Regions from separate parts of the Bacillus sp. TL12 genome, predicted to be linked through region 1. Evidence: riboswitches for the same ligand, from Rfam matches in the RefSeq annotation. Region 1 holds a riboswitch; each other region holds the start of a gene.

What was found. Region 1 has a riboswitch for S-adenosylmethionine ahead of LOK41_RS12180 (MetQ/NlpA family ABC transporter substrate-binding protein). Riboswitches for the same ligand answer to the same signal wherever they lie in the genome.
Region 2: it holds a riboswitch for S-adenosylmethionine, as region 1 does, so the genes downstream of both, mtnW (2,3-diketo-5-methylthiopentyl-1-phosphate enolase) here and LOK41_RS12180 (MetQ/NlpA family ABC transporter substrate-binding protein) in region 1, are expected to answer to the same signal.
Region 3: it holds a riboswitch for S-adenosylmethionine, as region 1 does, so the genes downstream of both, LOK41_RS13290 (ECF-type riboflavin transporter substrate-binding protein) here and LOK41_RS12180 (MetQ/NlpA family ABC transporter substrate-binding protein) in region 1, are expected to answer to the same signal.
Region 4: it holds a riboswitch for S-adenosylmethionine, as region 1 does, so the genes downstream of both, metK (methionine adenosyltransferase) here and LOK41_RS12180 (MetQ/NlpA family ABC transporter substrate-binding protein) in region 1, are expected to answer to the same signal.

The regions. Positions count from the first base shown of each region.
Region 1 is NZ_JAJJBY010000010.1:128,192-136,012, reverse strand. It holds gene LOK41_RS12185 (acyl-CoA dehydrogenase family protein) at 1-804, opposite strand, end outside; gene LOK41_RS12180 (MetQ/NlpA family ABC transporter substrate-binding protein) at 818-1,636, opposite strand; SAM riboswitch class I at 1,697-1,785, opposite strand; gene LOK41_RS12175 (YdcF family protein) at 1,956-2,585, opposite strand; gene LOK41_RS12170 (GNAT family N-acetyltransferase) at 2,919-3,416, opposite strand; gene LOK41_RS12165 (GNAT family N-acetyltransferase) at 3,426-4,004, opposite strand; gene LOK41_RS12160 (YjiH family protein) at 4,472-5,800, opposite strand; gene LOK41_RS12155 (GNAT family N-acetyltransferase) at 5,926-6,441, opposite strand; partial or broken gene LOK41_RS12150 (aminoglycoside phosphotransferase family protein) at 6,497-6,836, opposite strand; gene LOK41_RS12145 (UTP--glucose-1-phosphate uridylyltransferase) at 6,905-7,726, opposite strand.
Region 2 is NZ_JAJJBY010000026.1:10,192-18,012, reverse strand. It holds gene LOK41_RS20055 (GGDEF domain-containing protein) at 1-149, shown strand, start outside; gene LOK41_RS20050 (serine hydrolase domain-containing protein) at 242-1,372, shown strand; gene LOK41_RS20045 (NAD(P)-dependent oxidoreductase) at 1,377-2,255, shown strand; gene LOK41_RS20040 (DUF3909 family protein) at 2,260-2,592, shown strand; gene LOK41_RS20035 (hypothetical protein) at 2,712-2,987, opposite strand; gene LOK41_RS20030 (1,2-dihydroxy-3-keto-5-methylthiopentene dioxygenase) at 3,434-3,964, opposite strand; gene LOK41_RS20025 (methylthioribulose 1-phosphate dehydratase) at 3,942-4,580, opposite strand; gene LOK41_RS20020 (2-hydroxy-3-keto-5-methylthiopentenyl-1-phosphate phosphatase) at 4,577-5,236, opposite strand; gene mtnW (2,3-diketo-5-methylthiopentyl-1-phosphate enolase) at 5,233-6,477, opposite strand; SAM riboswitch class I at 6,542-6,647, opposite strand; gene LOK41_RS20010 (pyridoxal phosphate-dependent aminotransferase) at 6,700-7,821, opposite strand, start outside.
Region 3 is NZ_JAJJBY010000012.1:7,706-15,526, reverse strand. It holds gene LOK41_RS13310 (alpha/beta fold hydrolase) at 19-798, opposite strand; gene LOK41_RS13305 (YjcZ family sporulation protein) at 1,175-1,282, opposite strand; gene LOK41_RS13300 (energy-coupling factor transporter transmembrane component T family protein) at 1,444-2,271, opposite strand; gene LOK41_RS13295 (ABC transporter ATP-binding protein) at 2,264-3,964, opposite strand; gene LOK41_RS13290 (ECF-type riboflavin transporter substrate-binding protein) at 3,975-4,523, opposite strand; SAM riboswitch class I at 4,662-4,779, opposite strand; gene LOK41_RS13285 (aspartate/glutamate racemase family protein) at 5,090-5,770, shown strand; gene LOK41_RS13280 (PAS domain-containing sensor histidine kinase) at 5,855-7,636, opposite strand.
Region 4 is NZ_JAJJBY010000002.1:112,655-120,475, reverse strand. It holds gene LOK41_RS02570 (glycosyltransferase family 4 protein) at 1-989, shown strand, start outside; gene mobA (molybdenum cofactor guanylyltransferase) at 1,024-1,638, opposite strand; gene LOK41_RS02560 (MogA/MoaB family molybdenum cofactor biosynthesis protein) at 1,635-2,144, opposite strand; gene LOK41_RS02555 (hypothetical protein) at 2,301-2,537, shown strand; gene LOK41_RS02550 (hypothetical protein) at 2,560-2,739, shown strand; gene metK (methionine adenosyltransferase) at 2,897-4,096, opposite strand; SAM riboswitch class I at 4,263-4,384, opposite strand; gene pckA (phosphoenolpyruvate carboxykinase (ATP)) at 4,755-6,341, shown strand; gene LOK41_RS02535 (ATP synthase subunit I) at 6,837-7,208, opposite strand; gene LOK41_RS02530 (hypothetical protein) at 7,727-7,821, shown strand, end outside.

The sequences.
Region 1 (7,821 bases):
ATTCGGTTGATATGATTTTGCAAAATCAACCGCATAATTTCTTGCGGCCTGTGCAATTCCTAAATAGCATGCTGGTATATGAAGTAACCATCCAATTCCTTTTGGTTTCGCCTTCGAACCTTTTATATCTGTAAAAAATTTATCTGGGATTTCAACATTCTGCAGTACAAGATCATGGCTAGCGGTTCCACGCATCGCAACACTATCCCAAGTCTCTTCAATTAACACACCCTTTTCATGTCTTGGGATTACAAATTCTCCGATCTCATCTCGCCCTTCAATACTCGCTGAGATGATGAAATAATCAAGTACAGGTGCCATCGTTGTAAAAGTCTTTCTTCCGTTTATAATCCACTTATCGCCTTTTTGGACAGCGAGCGTTTCTGGCTTTCCTCCCCGCGTTGGGCTCCCTGTCTTTGGTTCAGTTGCTGCCCGGTTAAAAAGAGCGCCTTTTTTTACTTCTTCACAAAACCACGTAAACATCTCAGGTTTCCATGAGCGATTTTCCGCAAGTTCTTTCACTATTCCAAGATGCCAACCGATTGATAAAGCTGTTGCCCCGTCTCCCTCTGCAATCTTTTCTTGAAATAAAACAAAATCATACAATGAAATGGCCTTTCCTCCGACATCTTTTGGTAATGTTAACTTCGTATAACCGATATTCTGCAACTCTTTAATATTTTCAAAAGGAAAAGATCCGAGTTCACTCAGTTGATGTTCCCTTCCTGCAAATTGCGGAATTAATGCCTTTATCTTCTCCAATACGAGAACTTGTTCTTCTGTTTCTATAAATGATAATGTCATATCAAGATCTCCTTTACTTTAAGTAATCAGGAAGCACAAATCCTTCAAATTGTTCTTCAGATTGAATCATCTTTTTAAATTCTGGTGAATGGTACGCTTCCATTAAGTCTTTCGCAAATTGTTTTTCTTTATCTTCATCACGAACCGTAACAATAATTCTATGTTGCGGAGGTGTTTTTTCTAATTCCAATGCTTCTTTTAACTTATGTCCAGATGAAATGACAAGGTTTCCGTTAATAATGCCGTAATCTAAATCTTTCATAGCTCTTGGTATTTGTGGTGATTCAAGTGGCACTAATTTGAAATCTTTCTTTTTAAACGTTATGTCTTTTTCAGAGATTGTTAAAATATTTACATTTTCTTTTAATTTCACCCAGCCAATCCCTTCTAAAATACGTAATGCTCGTTCTAGATTAACTGGATCATTTGGTACCCCAATCTTCATTCCATCTTTCAAATCATCTAATGATTTATGTTTTTCAGAGTATACACCTTGAGGTGCTGATGGAACTTGAATAATACTTGAAATTTTCGCATTATTTTCTTTTGCGTAAGACTTCATAAAAGCAGTACTTTGAAATATATTTGCATCAATATCCTTATTCGTTAACGCTGGATTTGTTTCGTTTGGTGAATTAAACTCAACAATTTTAATTTTATATCCCTTTTTTTCTAAATACGGTTGTACTGCTTTTTTCACTTGATCGCTATATGGACCAGGTGTAAACCCTAAACGAATCTCTTTTTGATCGCCCCCTGATGTCTGCGTACAACCAGTAATGATAAATAAACTACATACAATACTTACAAGTGCAAAAAATAATCGCTTCATCCTTTCTCCTCCTATTAAAAAACAACCTTACATATAAAAGAAGGTTGTCATTTCTTTTCCTTCTTATCTACTCGGAATTAGCACCTTTTTATTACAAATAGGTTGCTGAAGTTTCATCGGGCCGTTCCCTCCACTTCTCTCGATAAGATTATATTTGATTATGCTCTCTATTGTGTCACTATTCCGATGAAAATACAAGGTTTTTATTTTAAAATTTTTCAATAATTTGTAAATATATAGAAACCCTAACCCATCTTTATATAAAAAAGGATAGACTCCGTAGAACCACTCTACCTTTGTCTATCCTTTTCTTTATTTTTTAATCACCTTTCAAAATACGTAAAGGTAACGATGCGACATACCCAATATAAGAACATAATTCTTTAAAGAAAAATGGAATTTCTGTATCTAATGTTTTATATGCTGACGTTGGCGTTGGTGATGCATATGCATCCATCCCAATATGCTTCGCTATTTTCATCGCTCGCTTCATATGAAGAGGATCACTTACAATCGTGTATGTATGTAAGCCATTATCAATTCCAACCTGTTTCGCATTCTTTAAATTATCTTCTGTAAAACGCGACTGTGTTTCAATTAATATATCTTCATCCTTTACATTATGCTTTAATGCATACGCTTTCGCAGTACGTGCTTCTTCCTGCTCTGCTTCAAATTTCGTACCACCTGTAAAAATAATTTTTTTAATACTTCCATTCTTATACAAAGAAATCGCATGATTGATTCTTTCACGAAATACAGGAGATGGTTTTCCGTTCCAAGAAGCCGCCCCTAGTACAACAGCAGCATCTGTATCTACCTCGTCCGTTTTAAAGCGATAATTCCAAATATCGTAAGCTGCATAACTTACAAATAGAATGATAGAACTAACCATGAGCAAGAACACCTGCAAGACTCTTCTTTTTTTACTTTTCTTATTTTGTTTCATTTGTACTGGCCCCCGTGCATTATCCATACTTCTAAAAAATAATCTATTTTAAATCATTATATTTGAGTTCATTTGAAAGAAGGCACTTTTCTCAACAATTGATTGGTGCTATAAAGGGTTTTCATTCAAATAGAGGATTTTTAATTTACTATTTTTTGTGGTTCATATTTTATGAATTTGATTTATGTACAAAATTTCTTATGCAACTCTATTGTAACGAATTTCTTCACAGAAGGGAATGATGAAACAAAAGTATATAAAAGAAGTAATCATTTTGTAAGAAAAAAAGAAGGGATTTTTCTATTTTCATAGAAATGCACCTCTTTTTTCTATCTATTTTATAATCCAATATTTCATATGCTGTTCTTCCAGTACACATTTGAATCCTGTTTTTTCTAAAACCTTACTTGAGGCAATATTACTCTTGAAACAATCTGCTTTAATGATTTGCACCTCATTAGTCTGCTGTAGCCATTCAACGAAAGCTTTTGCCATTTCAGTTGCATAGCCATTCCCTTGATATTCTGGCACAATACTATATCCAATCTCTACTGTACCCATTGAATCAGGTGCACCTTTACAACCCATATCACCAATAATCACATTATCTTCCTTATGAATAATGAGGCCACTCCACTTACTTTGCTCCGGATTTTTTCGTAAACCTTCCGCAATCCACGATAAAATATCTTTATAATCAGGCATGGGCCATTCTAAAGATATTTTATATGGTATGATTTCTTGCAGCTCTCCTCTTCCTTTTATCGTTGCCTCAACAAACTCTAATGTAAAGGGAATCATCTTCAGTCTCTTTGTTTCAATATTTACCATGTATACCTCCTATTTATACAAATCCATTTTTTTCAGTAGTTGTTCTTTCACAACTGGCCACTCACTCGAAATGATGCTATATACAACCGCATCCCTGACATAGCCACTCGGCAACTTTCTTTCATTTCTTAGTACACCTTCTTTTACCGCACCAAGCCTTTCAATTGCGCGCTGTGCTTTTTCATTGCGCAAATCTGTCTTTATTTGCACACGCAGCATTTGCAATTCTTCAAACGCATATTGTAATAATATGTACTTACATTCGGTATTGATACTTGTTCGTTGTACACTCGGATGATACCAAGTTTGGCCAAGTTCAACCGTTTTGTTATCATTGGAAATACTATACAAACGTGTACTCCCTACAACTTCATTCGTTTTTTGATCTATCACAACAAATGGTAAATCCGTTCCCCTTATATAACGTTTTACTGCCGTTTCAACATATCGCTCCATATCTTGATAGCTTTCCATTTTAAATATTAAATACGTCCATATTTCCTTATTTCCTTCCACAATTGAAAACAATTTTTCTACATCATTTGCACCCATTAATCGTAACATTGCTCTTTCATTTACTATTTCCATAAAAAAATCCCCTTTTCTATGTATATAGCTATATTATAGTTTGCCGCTCAGTATATATCAAAATATTCAAAATATCATTTTCTACCACTTTAAATCCAATCATACAGAAAAAAAAGACTCCCCTTTATAACGCAAGTGAGCCTTTTTCACCTCTCAAAGTAAAATATAGAGAATATATTTAATCCCTTTTCTCCAAATTATTATTTTTGTGCTCTAAAATTTTTTCTAACAAATTTTCAATAGATTGCAATCTCAATTTAATTTGAAGTCCGATCGTAATGATACTAAATATAATTCCTCCCAACATTCCAAACAACAAAGAATCCATATTATCTCTCCCATTATTTATTTCAATAACCGTATACATGCCAAAGCTTGTACATGGTGAATGGTTCGCACCCCAAAATTTCTTTTACTAGAAATCCAAAAGAAATCACTTTAATAATATAAGAGTGACCTTTACACTCTTAAAGCAACACATATGCAATTGGCGTAATAATCACCAATGTTAAAATTGTTCTTTGCACATACAAAATAATAAGTTCAGAAACTTTTAACGGAATATCTGTAGACAAAATACATGGAATCGACGCTGAAAAAAATAAAATAGATGATACCGATACAACGGCAATGACAAACTTAGTTACAAGCGGCGCACTCACAACAAGTAATGATGGTAAAAACATCTCAGCAATTCCAACTGATGCTGCTTTTGCGGCTAGTTCGGCTTCTGGAAGTTGCAGCAGCCATGTAAATGGATAAAAAATATAACTAATCCAATCAAATACCGGCGTATACTTTGCTAGTAAAATACCGATTAATCCAACTGACATAATAGATGGCAAAATTCCCATCGTCATAATGAATCCATCTTTTAGGTTGATTAAAATATTTTTCATCACACTTGGCGCAGATTTCGATACTTCTAATGCATCTTCCCAAGCACGTTCTAACTTCTTCTCTTTATAGACTGGTTCTGGAAAACCTTCTTTAGTAATGTATGTATCTGGTTTTGTTCGTAGTGGTGGGATTCTCACAGTGATAGCGGTTACAATGAATGTTACGATAAGTGTGGTCCAAAAATATAAATTCCATAAGTGCATAATGTTTAATGTTTTGGCAATGATGATCATAAATGTTGCCGAAACCGTTGAAAAACCTGTCGCAATAATTGCTGCTTCTTTAGTCGTATACTTTCCTTCTTTGTACACACGATTAGTAATGAGCAAGGCCAAAGAATAACTCCCAACAAAAGAAGCAACTGCATCAATTGCTGATCGTCCCGGTGTTTTCCATAGTGGCCTCATAATTGGTCTACAAAATGTACCGATAAACTCTAATAGGCCATAGCCAACTAATAATGCTAAAAATGCCGATCCAATTGGGACAAGTAAGCTTACCGACACGACTAGTTTTTCATAAAGAAACGGTCCAACATCAGGAGCAAAAAACCAAGCTGGTCCTATTTTAAAACAGTACAATACTCCAAATATGACTCCAATTACTTTTAAGAGTGAAAAGCACATATCTACAATGGACGCATTCCATTTCTTTGTATAAAACGGATATATTGCACCAATTGTCATGACAAATAAAGCATAATATGGGACAGCTGATGGAACTACTGCTCGAATCCAAGATACAATGTGGTCAATCATGATTGATGACGTACCATTGATTGTAACAGGAACAAAAAACATAAAGATACCAATCAAACTAGCAAGGATAAAACGAAGAATGATTTGTTTCTCCTGCCCTGTTTTTACGATTTTGTTTTCTAATTCAATTTGACCCAATTCCTCTACACCTCCAGTTATCTAAATATTCTGTATAAATAGTTCGTACTCCTCTTTTTTCTGTATATATTAAATAACAACTGTAAGATGTAAGTGTAAACCAACTATCCGAAAAAGGATGGGAGCTATTTTCCCATCCTTTTTCGATACTTATTATGACCATCTACCACGCCAATATGCTCAAAACCATTATTTTTGTAGAAGTTGTTTAGTTTCGTATTATTTGCAACACAATCTAACTTTAAGAACGTTTTGTCAGTATTCATATTATCTTGAATCCACATCAAAGCCCCTTCGCCTATTCTATTTTTCATACACTTAGGGATAATCGCTAGTCTATGTAAATATAGTGAATCAGAAAGAGCATCTTCACCAAAAATATGGCGATCCCATTCACTTTGTATGGAAGACAGTGTAAAAGTGCCTATTATTTCATTCTCTTTTAAAATGATGTAAGTGTTTTTATTGTTTATAGCTTGAATGATTTCTTCGTCATCTCCACCTGCTAAGAGATACTGCCACTGGTCGATTTCTTTCTCTTTTAACCACTGTGCAACTTCTTTTAGCATATGGATAATGAGAATACTTTCCTCGCCATGTGCAGTTCTAATTTGATAACCTTCAAGAGTATTTTGATACAATGTTTCTTCCTCCTTTTTCGTACCTCGACTCTTTATTTCAATAAAAAAGAAATAATCAATTTACCTTTAATAAGGAATATAATTTTTCTCCTCGTAACTTAAAAAAATTCTAGATGTTCTTCAAGTAACCTTTCACAATTTTCTCCTTCTAAAATTTCAAATGTCTTCTTAACAAAATTCCAATTCAAGCAACCAGACAACCATAATAACGAGGACAGTCTTTCGTAATCAGTCGAATCTAAAAAATCACCTGCATCATATCCCTGCAAAAATGCTTGAGCAACTTTAGGACAAACTTCATGTGAGGATATTCCTTTCGTCCGAGAATACCACTTTATAAGCCACGCTAATCCTTCTATGCGATCTACATAAGTAATTGATTCAAAATCTACAACAATGCATGTGAGTAGTTTAATAAACATTTATTAGACTACTCACATGCATGAGAAAACATTGCCACCCTTTAATTCTTACTTCCTTTATTTTGTTTATAGATAAGATTAAGAAGTTGAATATATTCATCTTCTTGTCCAATATCATATCTGTTTCCATCAATGATTTTCCCATACACGTTTTTCATTGTAAGTAAAGAATGGATCGCGTCAGTGAGTTGATACTCTCCTCCGACTCCAGGCTTTATGTTTTTTAACAACGGAAAAATATCTGGTGTAAAAACATACCGACCAATCACTGCAAAATTAGATGGGGGATTTACTTTCGGTTTTTCAACAATATCTGTAATTTGCATATAATCCTTTTTTACTATATCCCCTTTTACAATTCCATATTTTCCTAAAGCTTCGTCCGGTACTGTATGGATACCTATTACACTACTGTTTGTCTCTTGGTATATCTTAATTAATTGATTTAAAGCTGGTTCTTTATCCGAAATTACGATATCATCTGGTAAAAGTACAGCAAAAGGATCATTTCCTATAAATGTTTCCGTTAGTTTTATTGCTTCACCCAGTCCCCTTGCATACGGTTGCCTCGTATAATGAATTTGAATATCCGGAATAGAAAATTCATTTAATAAATGTGATTTATCCTCTCTTTTTAAAAACGCTTCCAATTCTAATGAATAATCAAAATAATCAACTATTAAATTCTTTGTTCTTGAAAGAACAATTAATATTTGTTCAACTCCAGAATTTACAGCTTCTTCTACAATATAATGAATCGCAGGTTTATTTCCTATCGGAAACATCTCTTTTGGAACTACTTTTGTAATAGGTAGGCTACGCGTTCCATAACCAGCAGCTGGAATTATTGCTTTTTTTATCACGATCCTCGCTCCTTCATCCTATTTCCAATAGTATATTCAGTAATTCGTTACCCGCTCATCAATCTATCAAAAAAAGGCATTTAACTTATCCATCC
Region 2 (7,821 bases), on a different contig from region 1:
TTTCAAAATTAACTGCAAGTTTTGGTATTGCTTTGTATGAGCAAGGAATTACAAAAGAGGAGTTAATACAGCGAGCAGATATTGCTTTATATGAAGCGAAAAAAAATGGAAAAAACCAAGTACGTTTATATAGAGAAGAAAAAATGTGAATTTTTCGCAACAAAGTGTTGCGATTTTTTTCTGTTGTTTGATAATAGAGATAGGAGACCATTTATGATGAAGTAACTGCGGAGGTTTTTAAATGCTAAAAAGATTGATTATGATGGTCTTGTGTTGCTTTTTAGTATGCGGAATTGTGTACTATTTTTGGGATACGCTGGAGAAGTCAGAGGCGCCAATATCAAAGGTAATCCCTTCTACTAAATCTGAATTACAGGATAATTTGGAAGAAAAAAAGCAACCACCAATTGATTATGCTAGTATTGCACAAAAGTTAGACCAATATTTAATAGACAAAGACTTTAATGGAACAGTTCTTGTCGAGGATAAAGGTCATGTATTACTCAATAAAGGTTATGGATATGCGGATGTGCAAAATAAAATTAAAAATACATCGCAAACAAAGTATCGCATCGGTTCAATTACTAAGACTGTTGTGGCAACATCCATTTTACAGTTGCAAGAGCAGGGGAAAGTAAATATTCAGGACAATGTAAATAAATATATCCCTTCATTCCCCGCAGAAAAAAATATTACATTATACCACCTTCTCACACACACTTCTGGCTTACCAGGGAAGGGAAAGGGAAAAGTGAATGCTACATCCCGTTTGGCGTTAGTTACTTGGATTGGAAACCAGCAAGTAGCTTTTCCACCTGGTACTGGTTGGGAATACACTGACTATAATTATATGGTGCTTGCTTATATTATAGAAAATATATCTAAGAAGCCTTTAGAAGAATACGTAAAGGAAAATATATTTGCGCGAGCGGGCATGCATGAGTCAGGTATGGGGAATATGGCGCTAGGAGAGAGATATTTCACGAAAGGGTACAAAAAGGAAAATAATATACTTGTACCAGCTCCAAAATTAGCAATGAACTGGCTATATGGCTGCGGTGAGATGTATACTACAGTTGGGGATATGAAGAAATTAGATGAAGCAATTATAAATGGAAAACTTCTTTCACTGCAAAGTATACAAGCAATGTTTATGCCTTCAGCAGAAAAAAAGTATGCATTTAGTTTTTATATTTATCCTGATTATTTTCATAATCATGGTGTAGTAGCTGGTTGGAATACATTTAATAATTTTAATAAAGATAAGGGAACGTTTGTTATCTTATTTTCAAATGTACAAAATAGTATAAATGATGATTTCAATAAGGAATTTCGAAAAATGGTAAGTGACTTATTAGAACAAAGGGGATGAGTGGATGAAACAAGTAATTTCGTCAATTGGTTTTATAGGTACAGGTGTTATGGGGAAAAGTATGGTACATCATTTATTACAAAGTGGTTATACAGTATATGTATATAACCGTACGAAAGAAAAAGCAACTTCTTTATTAAAAGAAGGAGCGCATTGGTGTAATTCGCCAAAAGAATTAGTAAAGAATGTAGATGTTGTTATGACGATGGTAGGATATCCGCATGATGTAGAAGAAATTTATTTTGGAACAGAGGGAATTCTGGAACATGCAAATGAAGGGACAATTACAATTGATTTTACAACATCGACACCAACGTTAGCAAAACGTATATATGAAAATGGAAAAACAAAAAATGTACATACTTTAGATGCGCCAGTATCGGGAGGAGATATTGGTGCAAAAGAAGGTAGACTGGCTATTATGATTGGTGGAGATCAAGAAGTATATGAAGCTTGTTTGCCGTTATTTGAGAAGTTAGGAGAAAATATTCAATTACAAGGGTCAGCAGGAAGTGGACAGCATACAAAAATGTGTAATCAAATTGCGATCGCTTCTAATATGATAGGAGTTTGTGAAGCGGTAGCGTATGCAAAGAAAGCGGGATTAGATCCAGATAAAGTATTAAAAAGTATTTCAACTGGAGCAGCTGGTAGTTGGTCATTAAGTAATTTAGCTCCGCGTATGCTAAAGGAGGACTTTGCGCCAGGGTTTTATGTAAAACACTTCATGAAGGACATGAAGATTGCATTAGATGAGGCTGAAAAGTTAGAATTACCTGTACCAGGTTTAACCCTCGCGAAAGACTTATATGAACAATTAATAGAAGCGGGAGAGGAAGATAGTGGAACACAAGTATTATATAAAAAATACATAAGGGGGTAATATGATGAATTTAGAAACATTTGATGGAATGATTGATGCTGTGCAGCGTACAACTTGTATGCCGATTAATGATAAACAACAAGCAGCATTTAAACAAAAATATGATTTTGAGCCAACATTTGAATATGGACGTGATGAGAATGGCCATTATGTTATTCGAACATCAAAGAAAATGCTAGAAGAAATGGAATTTTATTTAGCTTTAAAGTATGACCGTGAAGGTATCGCTCTTTATATGCATGCTGAAATTGATGGAGTATGTTATGTATCTGTTAGTTATGGAGAAGATGCTCTCCATTTACAAGAACTATTTCAGTTTTTGGAAGCTAATAAATAAAAAAGTCCTCAAATGAGGACTTTTTTATTATGTTTAAAATGTTTTTTGGAATTGGAAGCTAAATTTGACAAGGGTAGGCTGTATTAAAGTAGATATATTGTGAGGATATAATAATGAGATTATAAGCTTGAAGCACGACGAGAGCGTTCAATTGGAAATGGAATGATTTGGGCCATATGGTTTCGATTGAATTGCTTTGTGCGAGCATGACGTAATATATATAATGAAAAGAGAATAGCGACAGGAATAGCACCGTACAAGCCAAAAAGTAAAGCGCTTACAGAAGATGCGACAAAACCTAACATACCAATTTCTAATTCCTCCATAATTGCACCGAGAATAGCAGGAATAGCTCCACAAGTAACCCCAAGTATAAGTGCTATAATTAAATTCATGTTCTTCCCCCTCTTTTACAGTTTTTTCGATACATTTTCTATTATTTGTATTATAACACAATTTAAACAGAATTTTCAGAAAAAAGTTCAAAAAATGTTCAAAAATTATTGATAAATATACTTGATAAAATGGAAAAAGAAAAAATAAGGGGATCATTTATTCTAGGTGATGAATCTGCGAGGCGGGAGAAAATAAAAAAGCAGGCTTATTTCATATTTTTGAAATAAGCCTGTTCCATAGGAGGATGTATATATGTAGAGTGAATAAAAGGAAGGAAAAGGGGGTCCAATTCCTTTTATTCAACTAACTACCTTAGTAAAGTGAAGCTTTAATCAGTGGGGGGCTTTATCCCCCACTGATTATGAGCCCTCACCAATCAGGCTTTTATGGGCAGTTGATCTCCCGCCTATCTTCCTTGTTTCTCTCTCAAGCTTGAGTGGAGAACTTACTGCCCGCGAATAGCGGGGTAAATAGGAACCCAGCCTTCCGTTGTAACAAAGATACGAATGGCTACAACTTGGCGATCATCTTGTAATGTGAAATAATGTCTTGCATTTTCAGGTACAGAGATTAAATCACCAGGTTCAAGTTCAACATCGAAGAAGCGACCATCTTTGTCTTGGATGGCAAAGATGCCATGCCCACTGACAATAAAACGAACTTCATCGTCTGTATGATGATGTTCTTGTTTAAAGTTAATTAATAACTCATCGAGGTTAGGTGTTGCATTTGAAAGGGAAATAACATCATGTGCTTTATAACCTCGACGCTCTGAAACATCAGCAATTTCTTTAGAGAATATTGTTAAAACTTCTTTTTTGTCTTCATCAGTTAAGGAGTAGTTTTCTTTTAAATGAGCAGGAAGTTTTGAAATATCCCATTTCTCATATAAAACGCCTTCTCCTTGTAAAAATTGCTTCACTTCTACTTCATTTTCAATGCGGGTATTTATTTCATGAATACGAATTTGCGCCATGTGAAACGCCTCCCTGAATTGATAATAGTTTTATATGAAATTGGAATAAAAACTCATATGCTTCTAATCGTTTCTTTGTGTCAAAGCTATCTTTTCCCCAAACGGTAATACCGTGGTTTCGGATTAATATAGCTCCTGAATCTTCATGGATGTGCTTCTTGAATTTCTCTCCAAGTGAAGGGATGTGGGCATCATTTTCAATAATTGGAATGTGAATGGTTGCACCTTCTTCCCAAATATCAAGAGCTTTAATAATTTCTTGGTTACGAAGAATAACTTCTTCCTTATATAAATTTGTGATGACATTATTATCAGTTGTATGGACATGCAGGACGCAACCAGCATTTGTATGATTGTAAATATGCGTATGCAATATGGTTTCGGCAGAAGGACGTAAATCGGTATCTAAGACAGGTTTTCCTTGATAATCAACTAATAGGAAATCATCAGGTGTTGTTTTTGTTTTATCCTTCCCGCTTGCTGAGATAAGAAAAGTAAGTGGTTCGTGATTTACTTTTATAGAAATATTTCCACTTGTTGCTGGAAACCAGTTGCGACTGGTTAATTCTTTTTTTAGTTCACTTAGGTTATGCCATTGATGAAAAAGTTGTTTCATAGCTTTACCTCCAACAAGTGCCGTAATTCAGTTTGAATATCATAAAACGTTTCAAATGGTGTGTAAGGAATATGGTGTTCTTCACATTTTGTAATAAGAAAATCCCGGGCGAATACTTTATCAGCTTGTTTAGCTGCTTGTAAATCTGTGATGGAGTCACCTATTACAATATGAAAAGCATCTTTACAACTAAGCTGTCGAATTAATGTTGATTTACAAAGGCCGCAGTTATAATTACAATGTTCATCGCAAGGGTGTGGCCATTTTACTTTGATGTATTCTTCAGAAAAATCAGTTGTATTGCAATAAATTCGGTTTTCCGGAACGAGCCCTTCTAAGAGGGGATGAACGAAGAAATCCATTCCTCCAGAAATAATATAAAAAGAAATGTTATGTTCATTTATAAACTGCAAAAACTCTTCAAAACCAGTGCGTATATTAGCCGTTTCTTTTAGAAACTTGATGATATTATCATGCAAAGTTGTTGGTAATAATTTAAAAAGTTGTGAGACTCCTTCTTGAATAGAAAGATCTTGTGATAATATCCTTCGTTTTATCTCCTCAGATTCTGGTGGAGCGAATTTCTCCATAATGGCAATGATATTATCATTGTTCGTAATCGTACCATCGAAGTCACAAAAAATCTGAAGGTTCATAGTTTCACCTCGCCAGATGGGTTTCCCCATAATTGCAGTGCAACATGTAAATCAGTGTTACCGACTTCATGTAATGGTGTTCCTTGCAAAGTAGCATCAATTGCTGCTCGGAACGCTTTTCCTCCGCCTTGTGCACCGCTTGGATGACCGTGAATACCACCACCTGCATTAATGACAACCTCCTTACCAAAATCACGAAGGATAAATGGAACAAAACCAGGATGGATGCCAGCCGATGGAACAGGGAAGCTTTGTTTTAAAGATTGATCTTGTTCAGTTAATGCATTTGTAATAAGAAGAGTTTCGTTTTTATCTAATGCAACACTGCCGTATGGTGATGGAAATAAAGAAAAATCTGCACCAGCATAACGAAGTAGCTTTCCAAGTAGCAATGGATAAGAAAGGCCATATAATTCCGATGAAGCGTATGCACCGCTTACAGCAGGATGAGCCATAATTGGAATGGATATATCATTATCTTCCACAAGAGATTGTAATACATCTAATCCATACGAGAATACATTGAACAGAAGAATATCTGCACCAGCATGTGCAGCGCGTTTTGCGTTTTCCTTAAGGTCATATGTGCGTCCCGTTAAATTCACTGCATATAAAGTCTTATGACCATATGTTTCGTATACAGATTGTAATACTTCTTTTCCAGTATGAATTCGTTTCGTAAGTGGCGTTAATGAGTTTTCAAATAAAATCTCATCATCTTTTACAATATCTACACCGCCAATTGCTTGATCGCGTAGCTGGGTTTTTAAATATCCGATATTGCGTCCAATCATTCCTTTGAAAATACTCATTAGAAGTGGACGGTCATGAATATGTAAGAGATTTCGAATTCCTTCAATACCGAATCTAGGACCAGGGAAATGCTTTTTTAAGTCATCTGAAAATGTTAAATCAATCAATTTAATTTCGCCATCTAATGATAATTTTCCAAATGTTGTTGTTAAAATGGCCGGTAAATCAGGGCTGAAATTTAATGATGGATAATGAATTTTAATGAGTCCACGCGTTACTTTTTTTCCAAGGTACACATTTACATGTTCTTGTTCTTCTAATTTTTCAACATGAATGACGTGGCCTTTATGTTGTTTTAATTGTTCTTGTAATAAGTGTGGTAAATGAGTCCATGAACCAATTGTCAAACCGAGAGCGATTTGCTCCGCTTTTTGGTTTAAATTATGAGAATCATCATGAATTAAATAAGTTGCTGTTATTCCGCTCATTTTCATAACCTCCTAGTTAAATAAAAAAACCTCTCAGCTAAGGAGAGGTTTTTTTACAACCAGCTCCTTATCTGTCAGCGTAATGCTGCGAGAATTAGCACCGTGCCTACAATTGTAGATCGGTTGCCGGGTTTCGTCGGGCTCGTCCCTCCACCTGCTCTTGATAAGAAGTATTTAGAAATGTTTAAATTTTTTCGATATCTGAATTTTGACAGAGTTTTTTTATGGTGTCAATGGTTTTTTGAAAATTTTTAATTTATCAATTCGCTGAACTGCTTCTTGTAACCGTTCTTCTGTATGTAATAATCCGACCCGAACGTAACCTTCACCGTGTTCGCCGAATCCGACTCCAGGTGCGACAGCTACATGAGCTTGTTCTAATAATATATCAGCAAACTCCTCAGATGAAAGACCTGCTGGAACAGGAAGCCAAGCAAAAAAAGAGCCTTTTGGTGCGAGTACATTCCAACCGATTGAATGACATACTGAAATAAGTGCATTTCTTCTAGATTCATATCGATCAACTAGCTCTGTTACACAAGATTGTGAGCTTAATAATGCAACGCTAGCAGCCTCTTGTACAGCGCCAAATATACTAACATACATATGATCTTGCAATAAATTAATCGTTTCAATGACGCTTTCGTTACCAATTGCAAAGGCGATTCGCCAACCAGCCATATTAAATGTTTTTGATAGTGTATAAATTTCAATGCCAACATCTTTTGCACCGTCTACTTGTAAGAAGCTAGTTGGTTTGTTGCCGTCAAAACCAATTGCTCCATAAGCGAAGTCGTGAACTACTAAAATATCATTTTCATTTGCAAATGATATTGTTTCTTCAAAAAATTCTTTTGATGCAATAGCACCAGTTGGATTATTAGGATAATTTAAAAACATCATTTTAGCTTGTTTGGCAATAGAATCATTGATTTTAGTGTAATCCGGTAAAAAGTCATTTTCTGCTAATAATGGCATCGTCTCAAACTTTGCTTTCGCTAAAGCGACGCCTGATAAATAGTCAGGATATCCTGGATCAGGTACAAGTATTGTGTCACCAGGGTTTGTAAAACAAAGCGGCAATTCAACCAGCCCAGCTTTACCACCAAATAAAATAGCGACTTCTGTTTTAGGGTTTATTTTGACTCCGTATTCACGTTCATAGAATGTCGCAACGGCTTTTTTTAAGCTTTCATGTCCGCGAAATGGGGGGTATTTGTGATGAACTGCTTTTTCTGCTGCACGTTGTAAAGCTGTTACGATATGCGGCGGTGTTGGTTGATCTGGATTACCTTGACCTAGATTGATAACATCGTGCCCTGCTTCGACGACTTTGTTAACTTT
Region 3 (7,821 bases), on a different contig from region 1:
CTTAATATCCATTCATCTCTATGAGTATGGAAAAAGTCTCATATCGGTATGAATAAAAACAAACTGCTGAATCATTTCATTTAAACATTTTGCTGCTTTTGTAGGAATTTGATGCTTTACGTTATCAATGAATTTTAATTCATTACATGGCAATTTTCCATGCAGTAATTTCGCATGACTATAAAATACCTTATCTTTATGACCATAAACTAACAGAACCGGAAGCTGGATATTCCCGAGCTGATTCGTACAATTATAATGCAAACTATAACGATAATATTGCCAGATATTTTTGGCATTCCCTTTTCGTGCTTCTTTAAACATCTTTTTGAACAATTTATGTGTATTTGAATTGCCCCATGAAATAGACCATGCTAAAAATGAAACTGCTCCCAATTTCGCAAGTTTCACGCCAAGTGAAATCTTATTCTTTAGATATCCACCCCTAACTTCTGACATCCCCCCTAACGCTCTTTCAGCAAAAGTCAATAAAAATTCTAATGCGATAGAGCTTTCAGTCGAATATCCACATACAAATGCTTTTTTAATCTCCAAATGATCCAACAAACATCTAATGTCTTCAGCAATCAATGGATAAGTTATCGGTTGTTTTGAATACTGACTCCTTCCGTGCCCTCTAATATCAAAAGCAATTACCTTGAAATTTTGGGATAATTCCTCGATTTGGTACTCAAAATTCACACAAGTAAGTACAGGGGGATGAATAAAAACAATAGGAACCCCTTTTCCCTTAACGATATAATATAGACTACTACTGTCCACATCCAACATTGGCATGTATGTAATCACCTCAACAATCTAAAATCATCCCTAACTCTTTTTCAAGAAAAAAAGTATCTTCCAAAATGATGCATACTAAAAATTGATTTCAGTACAATTTTGATTTAAATCACAGCCGTCCCTATTTCATTTTTCATTGATTAGCATAGCTGTACCACTCTTTATGTATGTATTAAGTTTTTTATTTGTAAAACTCAATCAGAATCAATCACCGGTACACAAAAAAATCAAAACTCTAGAAAATTTCTATTGGAAAAAGGAGCATGATAGCTCCTTTTTCATGTTGAATCTTGTAAAGATACGAAAAAAGTATCTTTAATAGTTTTTCTGATTCTATAATTCTGCGACGAATGATTAAAAAATCGTTTGTTTTTTAATACCCTCCGCCCCAGCAGCTGCATCCAACAATAATTAATAAAATAAATAAAACAACTAATAAAGCAAATCCTCCGCCAAAACCGCAAGAACCACCGTGACTCATATTTTCTCCTCCTTTTAGTATAAAACCAATGGATAATTGATCGTTTATTAACGGGTTCGTATTATACAGTATGTATCTATGTAATTTTGGAGCATGTCTTGGATAAATTAAAAAAAGCACTCCGCGAGTGCCTAAATTTTATCCGAATAACATTGAGAAACTTACAATGGATACCAAAACCCTTTGAAAACATTTAATTTCAAATAAATGGCAAGTAATAAAATTATAATACCAATAATGAGCCCTATATAGTCCTCTTGTTTTGCCTTTGTTGTAAAATACCATGTTCGTTTCTCTTTTTTTCCGAATCCTCGTAAATCCATCGCATTTGAAACGGTATCGATTCGCTCTAAAGATTGAGTAACAAGTGGCCCAAAAATGAGTACCCGGTTTTTAATACGTTCCCAAAAATTCGCTTCTCCTCTTTCAAATGGTACACCTCTTGCTTCTTGAGCCTGTTTAATCAATTTGTATTCCGCTTGTATATTCGGTATGTAACGGAGTGCAATGTTTATTGCATAGGCAATCTTATACGGTAAACCAATTTTATATAGGCTGCTAGCAAACTCACTTGGATGTGTCGTGTATATAAAAATAAGTGTAAATGGTAATAACGTAAAATATTTTAACGAAAGCGTAAGAGCATAAAAAAGCGTTTCGAATGTAATAGTAGCGTATCCAACATGCAAGAATGCTGTACTTGTACCAGTTATCTCAGATCCATGGGTTGGTGTAATCAATAAAATCATCGCTGAATTTAACATACTAAATGTGAAAATGACACTAAATATAATTACAACTTTTTTTACCGGGATTTTAGCGATCACTAACCCAAAACAACCAACGAAAAACAAGCATAATAAAATACGAAAATCAAAAAATATGAATGTAAGAGTCATCCAGATTATAAATAACAACAACTTAATTGCGCCGTCCATACGATGAAAATATGTATGATTTTCTATATAGAATAAACCTGATTTACTCATAATCCCCCCTCCTTTTTTTCTCCATATACATTTGTACAAAAACTTCTGGAAAAGGGAATTTACTCAATTTTGCCAATGTAGTTAGCGAACTTTCCTGTAAATTAGCTTGCTGCAATACTTCGCTATTTGCTAATACGATTAGAACAGTATCATCAGCAAGTATTCTTCCTTGATGAAGAACAACTGCACGGTCTGTATATTCTAAAGCTAAGTTCATATCATGTGTAATAAAGATAAATGATATTCCTTGTGTTGCTAATACACTTATACAAGACATAAATTGTTTATAATGAAAATAATCTTGTCCTGCAGTTGGCTCGTCTAAGATGATGAGCTTCGGATTCATTGTTAAAACTGATGCAATGGTAAGCCTCTTTTTTTGCCCGTAGCTTAACACTTGAATCGGCCAATTTCGAAATGGATATAGCCCGCAAATTTGCAACGCCTCTTCCACTCGTTTATGTATTTCTGAGCTAGAAGCCTTCTGTAATTTTAATGAAAAAGCAACCTCATCCCAAACAATAGATTGTGTAATCATGTGATTAGGATTTTGCATAACGTAAGATATCACTTCTCCACGCTTCCGAATAGACCATGAAGTTATATTATCATTATCAAGTACAATTTTTCCTTTCTGTGCTTTGTTCATTCCAGTTAATAAATGTGCAAATGTAGATTTACCTGCACCATTATGTCCTAATAATGCTACAATTTCTCCTCTTTGTATGGAGAGTGTTAGGTCCCTCAATGTAAAACCATTGTGAGAATATGAAAATGAAATGTTTTCTATTTTACATAGGATTTCTTTTTTTTGTTGTTTTTTACACGTAGTAGAATTTAACATCCATTGCTTAACCGCTTTATTCAACCTCTCATGATTTAAACTTCCAATTGGATATAATTCTTCATCTAAAATATTCATTTTTATGTTTTTTAATGCTTCAATATATACAGGTTCTCTTAATCCTATTTCTTGTAGCATGTTTGTTTGTAAAATCCTTTTTGGTGAATCGATTGCTACAATTTCTCCGTCGTCTATTAATATGATTTTATCTAGGTCTAATTTTAATATCTCCTCTATTCTATGCTCAATAATAACGATTGTTTTATTTAATTGTTGATGTACATTTTGAATAAGTTCTACTGTTTTTAAACTACTTATTGGGTCTAAATTTGCTAATGGCTCATCGAATAGTAATATGTCGGCATCTGTCGTTAGTAGACCAGCAAGAGAAACAGTTTGTTTTTGGCCACCAGATAATTCATGTGGGCTTCGTGAATGAAATGTATGCATCTGAACTTTCTGCAAAGAGTCCATAACAACAGCCTTCATTTTTTTCTGTTCTACGCAATCATTTTCTAACGAAAATGCAACATCTTCCCCTACAGTTAACCCAATAAACTGGGAATCTTGATCTTGCAAAATAGTTCCTACAAGCTTACTTTGCTCAAAAATACTACTTTTTCGTGGATCCTTACCACATATTGAAATGTTCCCAGTACTTGATCCCTCATAGGAAAAAGGGATTAGCCCATTTATACAATGGGCCAATGTAGATTTTCCTGATCCACTTCGACCAGCAATCAATACTTTTTCACCTGGATAAATATGGAGTGTAATATTCTTTAAAGTAGGTTCTGTCACTTGTTGATATTGAAATGTAAATTGTTCAAAGGAAATAATCGGCTTCATTGTGCTATCCCTACTTTTCAATTTTTAAATGTGTATGTTTTTTATTTGCTTTCGCTAATCCAAGTGTAATTGGTAAACCAAGGATTAAGAAAACAAGGGCATCTGCAATCGTTGCACCAAATACTTGAATAACAATTTTATCTAAAGGCTCTCCCATCACGATAATATCGAAAGCGCCTGCAAATATAATTGCAATAACAATCCCAAGTAAACCTGTTACAGCAAAATATGTAATATCTCGATTATGGAATGTTCCATTTTTCACACTGAAACTTGCTCGTTTTTGTACAAGTCCCATCGTATATCCAATAATGCCTGAGCTAAGTACCCATCCCCACCATATTCCCCATCCAGCGATAGTATCTGTTACTGTATGACCAATAAGACCAATCAAAAGTCCTGCAAATGGACCGAAAATTGCACCAAAAATTGTTAATATAACCAGAGCAGGTTTTATAAATGTGTTTGGGGCAATTGAAAGTCCCCATAAACCTAATACACCATATATTGCAGAACCGATCCCAATTGCTACGACTAATTTTGTAGATAATTTGTTCATATGAATTCTCCTCTCATTCTAGTTAGTTTCTATTAGTCCTATGTGAAAAATCATTGAATTATGAACATTCACTTCCTTTCTCCCTAATAAAAAATGACCTCTGTTATAAGAGGCCATTTGTATATGAAATATATGATTCCCTTATCTTTCAAAAGACAATATGTCCTTTGTGGAATTAGCACCTTCCTATTTGTATGAATAAATAGGAGTTGCTGAGGTTTCATCGGGCCGTTCCCTCCACCTCTCTGGATAAGTATTCGTTTGTAATTTGTATTATTTCATTAACGTAAATTAATTTTAATATTTTTCTTACTATTTCCACTTTTGTGTAAAATAGATAAAGTGAAACTTTAATCAGTGGGGGGTTTCCTCATCCCCCACTGATTATTAGTTGAACCAATCGGGCCTTTACGGGCAGTTTATCTCCCACCTAACTTCTTTGCTCCCGCCGAATTTTGAGGTGGGAGTATTACTGCCCGTTAGTGCGGGATGAATAAAACATTGTATTCTTATCGGAATTATGGAATAATTGATGTAACAAAGCGAGCTAACGGGAGGAATTGAACATGAAAGTAATCGGATTAATTGGTGGATTAAGCTGGGAATCAACATCTCTTTATTATAAACATATTAATACGCTAACTTTATCTCAGTATAATCATAATGCGAAGCTTGTTCTTTATAGCATGGATTTTGGTGAAGTGACAAATTTATTACAAAATCAACAATATGAAGAAGTGCAAAATCAACTCGTTCAAGTAGCTCAAAAAGTAGAACACTCCGGTGCAGATTGTATACTTATGTGTTCAAATACAGTACACCAATTTGCGGAAGAAGTAGAAAAAGCAATCTCTATCCCACTTCTTCATATTGGCGATGTAAGCGCTGAAGAAATTGTTGAACATAATGTGAAACGGATTGGTTTGCTTGGAACAAAACAAACAATGGAACAAGATTTTTATAAAACGAGACTAGCTAATTATGGTATTGAAACAATTATTCCCGAAGAAGATGAACGAAATTTCATTCATCATGTCATTCTCCACGAATTAAGTAAAGGTATTATTTCAAAGCAATCCAAAGACCATTTCTTACAAATTATTCAAAATCTCATTAAAAACGGGGCAGAAGGAATTTTATTAGGATGTACAGAAATACCGTTACTCATTTCACAACAAGATCTTTCTATCCCTGTATTTGACACTGCTTTTTTACATGCCAAAATTGCAGTACAATTCGCTGGCTAATCAAAAAAAGAAGCTATCTTACAAGGTAGTAAGATAGCTTCTTTTCTTTGCTGCTACTCTATGTGAAATGGAAATTAATCTCTATTATAAAGACCCGGTTATAGATGGCATAGCTGAATGAGAAGTACCTTGCTCACTTTGAAACATAGGTAAATAAATAGTAACGGATGTTCCTACTCCTACCTCACTCATAATACTAATTCTTCCTTGATGACTTTCAATAATTTTATAACTGAGCATTAACCCAATGCCAGTTCCTTTTTCTTTCGTACTATAAAAAGGTTCACCAAGCCTTTTTATTCTTTCTTCAGGGATTCCTACGCCCTCATCCACTATATTAATAATAACTTCCTTACATTCTGATTTTTTCACAGAAATGGAGATTTTCCCTCCATCTGGCATAGCTTCAATTGAGTTTTGCAAAATATTAATAAAAACTTGTTTTAATTGATTTTCACAGCAATCTATTATTAATTCCTTTAATTCTATATGCAGATCAATTTGAATATTGGTCATGATTGCCTTTGTATTAATTAACGAAACGACATTTCTTAATATCGAACAAATATTTTTCTTTTCAGTTGGAATGACATCAGTCTTTGCAATTGATAAAAACTCATGAAGGATAGATTCAATTCGCTCAATTTCTGACAGCATAAGATCGAAATATTTATCTTGATCTTCTTGATTAATTTGAAAGAGTTGAATAAATCCTTTAATCACTGTCAGTGGATTTCGAACTTCATGTGCTACCCCAGCAGCTAACTGTCCAATTGCTGCAAGTGTATCTGATTTATTCAATAACTCTTCAGTCTTTTTCCGCTCAGTAATATCTCGAACAATTATCATAATCTTATCTTGTAAAAGTGATAAACACCTAGCTTCAAAGAAACTAATACTCCCTTTAAGTGTTAACGGATATTCAACAATAACTGTAGATTCTTTTTGTTGTACTTGGTGAATCGCTTCTCGAAATTGCTGTGCTACAGGTGATGGCAAGACTTCATAAAACTTTTTCCCCATAAACGATTCAGCAGGTACGTAAAACTTAGATGGTGAACCAGCTTTATAATCTATAATTGTTCCATCAGCCTCGGTTAAAAAACACAAATCAGGTAATGCTTTGAAAATAAGCTCTAGCTCAGATGTTTGTTGCTTTAATTGTTCTTCAATTCCTTTTCGATGCGTAATATCAACTCCAACTGCCCAATAACTATAACCAGGTACTGGAAAATGTTCTGAGATGTTTGACCACATGATTGTTTTTATTTCTCCATTTTTGCATGTTAATTTCATTTCCCAATCTCGAAAACTTTTTCCACGCACCGAAAATTTCTTTTGAATGTGTCTGCGATAACTTTCATCCGGATATAGCAATTCAAGTGCTTTTGGATTTTCAATAATCTCTTCTGCAGCATAACCTGTTACAAGCTCACATTCCCGGTTCCATAATATAAAATTTCCATCTTTATCAAGAGCATCAACCATAATGGGCATATTTTGTAAGATTGTATGTAACTGTTCTTCTTTTTTAGAAAGTAAATGTATATTTTTTGTTTGATTTTGAAGTTTATCCATTGCACTATCTACAATGAGGTTTGAAAGCATTTCGAAGTATTTTTGACAAGTACGGATGTCCTTTTTTATTGAACAAGCAACAAATGATCCAAGATGTTGCTCATATAAAAAAAACGGAATTTCAATCTTTGTAAGTTCTATATTTTTTTCTCGATTCATACCAAATGAAAAAATACATTCCATATTTTGATCAAGAAGTTGATGTGAAATATTTGTTAATTTATAAAATTGTTCTGCCATGGTTTCTATTGTGTTCACGTCAATGAGTTCCAATAGCCGAGCATTCATTCTCTTTCCACCTCTATATGTAAAATTAATACCATTTTTTACTCACGCTTCTCCATTATACGAATAATGTTCTCATAGGTATATAGCAAGAGCATAATTATTCAAATAAATTTTATTTTTCAATAAAAAAACATTCCCAACATTCTATAATTCCTTTCATATCAATATATTAAAATTGAAATATT
Region 4 (7,821 bases), on a different contig from region 1:
ATAAAATGAGAAGCATCCCGCTGAAAATACTATACCCAGAATGCCGATTTGCTTTTCCAACTCCGCGTATTAAGCGAGAGCTTCTTAGCTTTAGACCCGATATCATTCATGTCGCTACCCCTTTTAACATAGGACTATGCGGCATGTATTACGCAAAAAAATTAAATATCCCTCTCGTCGGTTCTTATCACACTGACTTTGATGCCTACTTGAAGTATTATAAAATTGAATTTTTCTCCAATATGTTATGGAATTATTTAAAATGGTTTCATAGCCATATGCAAAAAAACTTTGTCCCTTCTCTTGAAACATTGCAGCAATTAGCTAAAAAGGAATTTCAAAATTTATATATATGGGCACGGGGAGTAGATGGTTCTCTCTTCCATCCTGCTTACAATAAAGACGTATTCCGAAAAAAATATAATATTACTGCTCCACACATTCTTTCATATGCCGGACGCATCACCCCTGAAAAAGATATTGAGACACTTCGTATATTGATTCAAACAACACTTAAAGAACGAACAGATGATATTCATTGGCTTATTGCCGGAGATGGCCCCCTTGCCAAAGAATTACGTAAAACCGCGCCAACAACTAACGTAACCTTTACAGGATATTTACAAGGAGAAAGCTTAGCAGAAGCTTATGCATGCTCTGATCTAATGGTATTTCCATCGACCACCGAAACATTTGGCAATGTCGTACTTGAATCACTTGTATGTGGTACACCCGTAATTGGCGCAAATGCTGGCGGAATAAAAAATATTATTACAGATGGAAAAACAGGGGTTCTTTGTGAACCAAAAAATGTGAACTCATTCTTATCATCCATTTATCAATTGTTAAATAACGAAGAAATGCGGAAACAACTGAGCATAGCTGCTAGAACCTACGCTACTACACAAAGCTGGGACGAGATTTTTTACGGCTTATACATGCAATATGAAGAGGTGCTTCAGCAAAACAATACCGGACTACTTGCCTAATACTCATAAAATAAAAAGGTATGACGCTATAACGTCATACCTTTTTATTCTTTTTCTCATTCAGTAACCGGACATATTCCTCTTGTGTATTTACATTCATAAACAATTCCTTCGCCACATTCCATTCTTCTTCCATCACATACTTTACATGACACTGCGATAAAAGCTGTCCCACACTTCGTTTTTCTTCATGTAACAATGCGTATATTTTTTCTTTTACACGATCATGATATGCCGCTAATAATGGCTGCTTTCTTCCATCAATAACCGGAATAATAGCTTCATATTCATCATCTATTTGCCTTGTTAATACTGTGATCCACTCATTTGAAAGATTTGGCGTATCACAAGGAGAAACGATATACCACTCTGCATTTATATGCTCCATTCCTGATACAATCCCCGCAAGCGGTCCATCTCCTTTATAGGAAGGAATATCTTCTATAACAGGAACGTCTACTAAAGTAACAATTCTTTCTCTTATATCAGGATGACTAACGCTAACGACAACTACATCTTGCACGGTAGTCTGCATGACCTGAACAATGTGTTCGATAAAAGTATGTCCTTGCCAGCTTGCTAAGGCTTTTGGCTCACCAAAGCGCCTCGACATACCACCTGCCAATACAATTCCTGCTATTTTTTTCATTGGCGATGCAGCTCAAATGTAATGTGTCCAAGCTCAGGTAAAATCAATTTATTCATCGCAAGACGAACCGCTCCGCTAGAACCAGGCATCGAAAAGACAACTTTTCTCCCTATTGTTCCACCAATCGCTCTACTTAGCATTGCAGCGCTACCGATATCTTCTAAGTAGCTAATCATTCGAAACAGTTCACCAAATCCAACGATTTCCTTATCTAATAATGCTGAAACGGCTTCAATTGTCACATCACGCTTCGTAATGCCTGTTCCGCCGTTTGTTAAGATAACGTCAACATCTTCTTGGTGATAGCCAGATAATACAGCTTGCCTAATATCTTCTTTATCATCTTTTATAATTTCATAAGCAGTTACCGTATGTCCTGCTTCTACTAATAATTCTTTTAATAACTTACCGCTCTTATCTGTCTCTTCTGTACGTGTATCAGAGACCGTAATAATTTTGCAGCGCACTTTTTTTGGCGCTTGTTTTTTATGCTCTATAACGCTCATTTTTATTCGCTCCTTCTTATGAACTACTCATAATTTTATCATATCGGATAGAAAATCTATCAAATATGAAGTACATCACACTTACATAATTATGTAGTGAACGGATAAAGCATTATGATACAATATTAGTATATATAACCATAAAAAGGGAGCTTTATGATTCGAGTGCTATTTAACACTATAAGGCGACATATGCCAATTATCCCATTTCTCATTCTTCTAAACCTTTGCCAACTCATTGCCTATGGATGGGATATCGATGTTTTAAAATTATCTGCCAAAATGTCAGATAGTTCTGACCACACATACTTAACAAGTACAGCAAGCCCTCTCGTACTCGCCTACTTATTTCAATGGACTTGGGATCGTTCGAAACAATCTGATACGAAATAATTTTTTCATAGGAGGTTTATCCATGGAACTTTATCAAAAACTCACAACCGTATTTATCCTTCTATTTGTCGCTTCCATCAGTGCCGGGATGGCGTTAAAGGATGCTGTTCCTTATTCAGCAATCGGTGGCTGGAGATTCGCGACGCTCTTTTTGCTATGCAGTGCATTTTGTGCTGAAAAAGCGCGTCAAAAGAAAGGTTGATGGCATTGTTTCGCAAAAAATCTACACTCTGCTTGGTTAGCTTCCTAAATTTGATTCCATAATTATGTGCAGTGGAATTAGCCAATCTACATGTAAATAGAAAATCCATACAATAAAAAAAGCTTTGCGCCTTCGCGCAAAGCTTTTTCTTCTTATATTATAGACCAGCTTGCTCTTTTAAAGCTGCCGCTTTGTCTGTACGTTCCCATGAAAGGTCTACATCAGTACGTCCGAAGTGGCCGTAAGCTGCTGTTTGTTTGTAAATTGGGCGACGTAAGTCTAACATTTTGATAATGCCAGCTGGGCGAAGATCGAAGTTGTTACGAACTAGTTCTACTAGTACTTCTTCAGATACTTTACCAGTGCCGAATGTATCAACTGAAATTGATACTGGTTGTGCTACACCGATTGCGTATGCAAGTTGTACTTCTGCTTTGTCAGCAAGACCAGCTGCTACGATGTTTTTCGCAACATAACGAGCTGCGTACGCTGCAGAACGGTCAACTTTTGTTGCATCTTTACCAGAGAATGCACCGCCGCCGTGACGAGCGTATCCACCGTAAGTATCAACGATAATTTTACGTCCTGTTAAACCAGCATCCCCTTGTGGTCCACCGATTACGAAGCGGCCAGTTGGGTTAATGAAGAATTTTGTTTCCTCATCCATTAATTCTGCTGGTACGACAGCTTTGATTACATGCTCTTTTAAGTCACGATCGATTTGTTCCCACGTAGCTTCTGGGTGATGCTGCGTTGAAATTACAATTGTATCGATGCGTACTGGTTTACCATTTTCATCATACTCAACTGTAACTTGCGTTTTACCGTCTGGACGTAAATATTCTAATGTTTCATCTTTACGTACTTCCGTTAAACGACGAGCTAATTTGTGAGCAAGTGAGATTGGAAGTGGCATTAATTCTTTTGTTTCATTACATGCGAAACCAAACATTAAACCTTGGTCCCCTGCACCGATTGCCTCAATCTCAGCGTCAGTCATTTGACCTTCACGTGCTTCTAACGCTTGGTCAACACCCATAGCGATGTCAGCAGATTGCTCATCGATAGATGTTAAAACTGCACAAGTTTCTGCATCGAATCCGTATTTTGCACGAGTGTAACCGATTCCTTGGATTGTTTCACGAACGATTTTTGGAATATCTACATAAGTAGAAGTCGTAATTTCCCCCGCTACCAATACTAAACCAGTTGTTACTGTTGTTTCACAAGCTACACGTGCGTTTGCGTCTTTTGCTAAGATCGCGTCTAAAATTGAATCAGAAATTTGGTCACAAATTTTATCTGGATGTCCTTCAGTTACAGACTCAGATGTGAACAGATGACGTTGTTTTGTCATGTGGTAAACCTCCCTACAGTAATTGTATATATTGTACGGAACTCATCCTTAATTTGCCACAAACTGCGACATTCATTTATTCTCCCACACAAGCATAAAGAAAAACCTTTCCTATTTATAGAGAAAAGGTTTAATTTGCTACTTGCATACTGCTTTTTGCCCTTCGCTCTTATCGTTCGAGACCTTTCGCCTCGCACAGGTTTTAGCACCTATTCACTTGTTTTTACCAATACAAGTGAGGTTGCCGGGCTTCATCGGGCCTGTCCCTCCGCCAGCTCGGGATAAGAGAGTATCCGTCCCAACCTATACTAAAGAAATGATATTCATTTGTCAATTAATATTCACATATTCCTACAAGTTTTTCGCATTTCTCCCCGCATTAACGGGCAGTAATATCCCACCCCAAAAAAATTTTGAAAGAACAAAGAAGATATATGTAATAACTGCCCGTAAATGCCCGATTGGTGAGGGCTAACCATCCGTGAAAAACATACGGATGGAAGTTTCACTTTATGTCGAATAAAATATTAATAGGAAAATTATACATTCACACAAACAAAAATAAATAAATAGTATACATTATTTATATGATTGTGTTATACTCTTGGTGGGGATTACGAGAAATATTTCATTAAAATGAAAAGGATGGTATATAAATATGAGTACTGTGAATGTCCAAATTGGATTACACGAATTACTGAACGGAAGCAATGCACAGGTTCAACTAAGCGTTCCACAATTAGTGGAAAAAGTACTAATGAGAAATGAAGGAAAATTAACTTCTACTGGTGCCGTCTCTGCTTCTACAGGAAAGTATACAGGACGTTCTCCTAAAGATAAATTTATTGTGAAAGAAGCATCGGTTGCAGATAAAATCGCTTGGGGATCTGTAAACCAACCGATTTCTGAAGAACATTTTAATAAATTATATACAAAAGTATTAGAATACTTAAAGGAAAAAGACGAATTATTCGTATTTAAAGGATTCGCTGGTGCTGATCGCAACTATCGTCTTCCATTACAAGTTATTAACGAATATGCATGGCACAATTTATTTGTACATCAATTATTTATTCGTCCAACTGAAGAAGAATTAGCAAATCATGAATCTGAATTCACAATTGTTTCTGCACCAAGCTTTAAAGCAGATCCAGAGATTGACGGCACAAACTCTGAAGCATTTATCATGGTTTCATTTGAAAAACGCATCGTATTAATCGGTGGTACGGAATACGCTGGAGAAATGAAAAAATCAATCTTCTCTATCATGAACTTCTTACTCCCAGAACAAGATATTTTATCTATGCACTGCTCTGCAAACGTAGGTGAAGAAGGCGATGTTGCTTTATTCTTCGGTTTATCTGGAACAGGTAAAACAACGCTATCTGCTGATCCACACCGTAAATTAATTGGTGACGATGAACACGGTTGGTCTGATAATGGCGTATTCAATATTGAAGGCGGTTGCTACGCGAAATGTATTAACCTTTCTCATGAGAAAGAGCCTCAAATTTTTGATGCAATTACATTTGGATCAGTGCTTGAGAATGTTGTAATTGATAATCAAACACGTATTGCAGATTATAATGATACTACATTAACAGAAAATACACGTGCTGCATACCCAATTGATGCGATTGATAATATCGTAGTACCAAGTGTTGCAGGACATCCAAATACAATTATTTTCTTAACTGCTGATGCATCTGGAGTATTACCTCCAATCAGTAAATTAAATAAAGAGCAAGCTATGTACCATTTCTTAAGCGGTTACACTAGTAAATTAGCTGGAACTGAGCGCGGCGTAACATCTCCGCAAGCAACATTCTCAACTTGCTTCGGTTCTCCATTCTTACCACTTGATGCATCTCGCTATGCTGAAATGCTTGGTGAAAAGATTGAGAAACATGATGCGAAAGTATTCTTAGTAAACACTGGCTGGACTGGCGGCGAATACGGCGTTGGAAAACGTATGAACTTAGGTTACACTCGCGCAATGGTACAATCAGCATTAAACGGCGAGCTTGATAAAGCTGAAACAGCGAAACATGACATCTTCGGTCTTGAAGTACCACATCATGTACCAGGTGTACCTGATGAAGTATTAATGCCTGAACAAACATGGGCTGATAAAGCAGCTTACAAAGCAAAAGCAATCGAACTTGCAAATGAATTCAAAGAAAACTTCAAGAAATTCGAGAATGTTTCTGAAGATATTATCAAATTGGGCGGTCCAATCGCTTAATTTAAACCTTTACTGTCTGAATGACCTTTACTCATATGAATAAGCATGTTGTAACCTAAAAGGATCGCGTACTCACCGACAAAACCCATGCGACTTTGCTGGTTACACATACTTACAATAAAAAAGAAGCTTACGATAAAAACGTAAGCTTCTTTCTTTTACTTTCGTGGTACTCCTAATGCAAACTTCCTACCCACTTGCTCCCTTTGCTTTAACACACGGCATGGAGCAAAAAAAGCATTGACCGCTTCTACACATCGCCGGACGCTCTCTCCCTACTCAAAAAGAAAAGGAGTATACCAGGAGGGGAAATTTATATATTTTGATTTCCCAACATACACATCACGGCTTCAAAAATAAAAGTGGATTTCCCTCTCACTTGCTCCCTTTGTTTTCACACACGGCATGGGGCGAAAAATGGCACTGACCGCTTCTATCCATGGTCGGACGCTCTCTCCCACCTAAAAGAAAAGTTTTTTTGGTTTTTGTACTTATCTATTTCCTCGCATCTTTCATGCTGTAATACCCTAAATTAATAACAATTAAGAAATAACCACCCATAATTCCAACAGCAAACGCCCACATAACCATATGATGTTCAATCTCATACATAATAATTGCACCGAGAATTGCCGCTGCAAAGCGATTAATCATACCAAGTGTTGGTGCTTTACTCTTTTTTACAATACTATCTCCAAGCTTTTCGATACGTCTTCCTAAAATCCAAACACAATACATACTAACGAGTAAACCAATCCCTACACCTAAAAAGTGAGCAGAAAAAGGTGTCATCGCCCATCCTAATGGCATTGCGCCTAGCAAATAATACATTTGAATTTTAAATGACCTTAATGACATACTAATCATGTAGTTCTCCTTTATCATCTTATTTACATATCATCAGACTTTACCCCGCATTAACGGGCAGTAAGTCTCCCACCTCAAAATTCAGCAAAAACAAGGAAGCTAGGTAGGGGATCAATCCTCCCCACTGATTAAAGTTTCACTTTATCTGTTACATTTAAAAGAAAAACAACATAAACACTACACTTATGTTGTTAAAATATTTTTCAGAAATAATATTATACAAGATTTCTAGTTTGAAGACAGACGCAATTTATGACTTTTTTTCAAACATTTTTTCATAGATTTACAAAAAAGTGATATCAATCTATAAACATATGGATATGATGTATATATACACGTTTTAGTTTTTCAACATATAAACCACGGCCTCGGAAACATAAAGAGACCTCTACTCGTTCCCTCTTTCTGTTCTCACATGGCATGGGGGCGAAAAATGGCACTGACCGCTTCTATCCATGAGGGGATTCTCTCTCCCATCTAAAAAGAAAGCTTTTAATATCTTTTAAAGGAGGCCTCCCATGATTTATTTTTTAATGGCTCTCATCCACCTCATTATCCCTGCACTTATAGGACTCTCGTTATATTGGTACACAAAAAAACATAGCATTTTCTA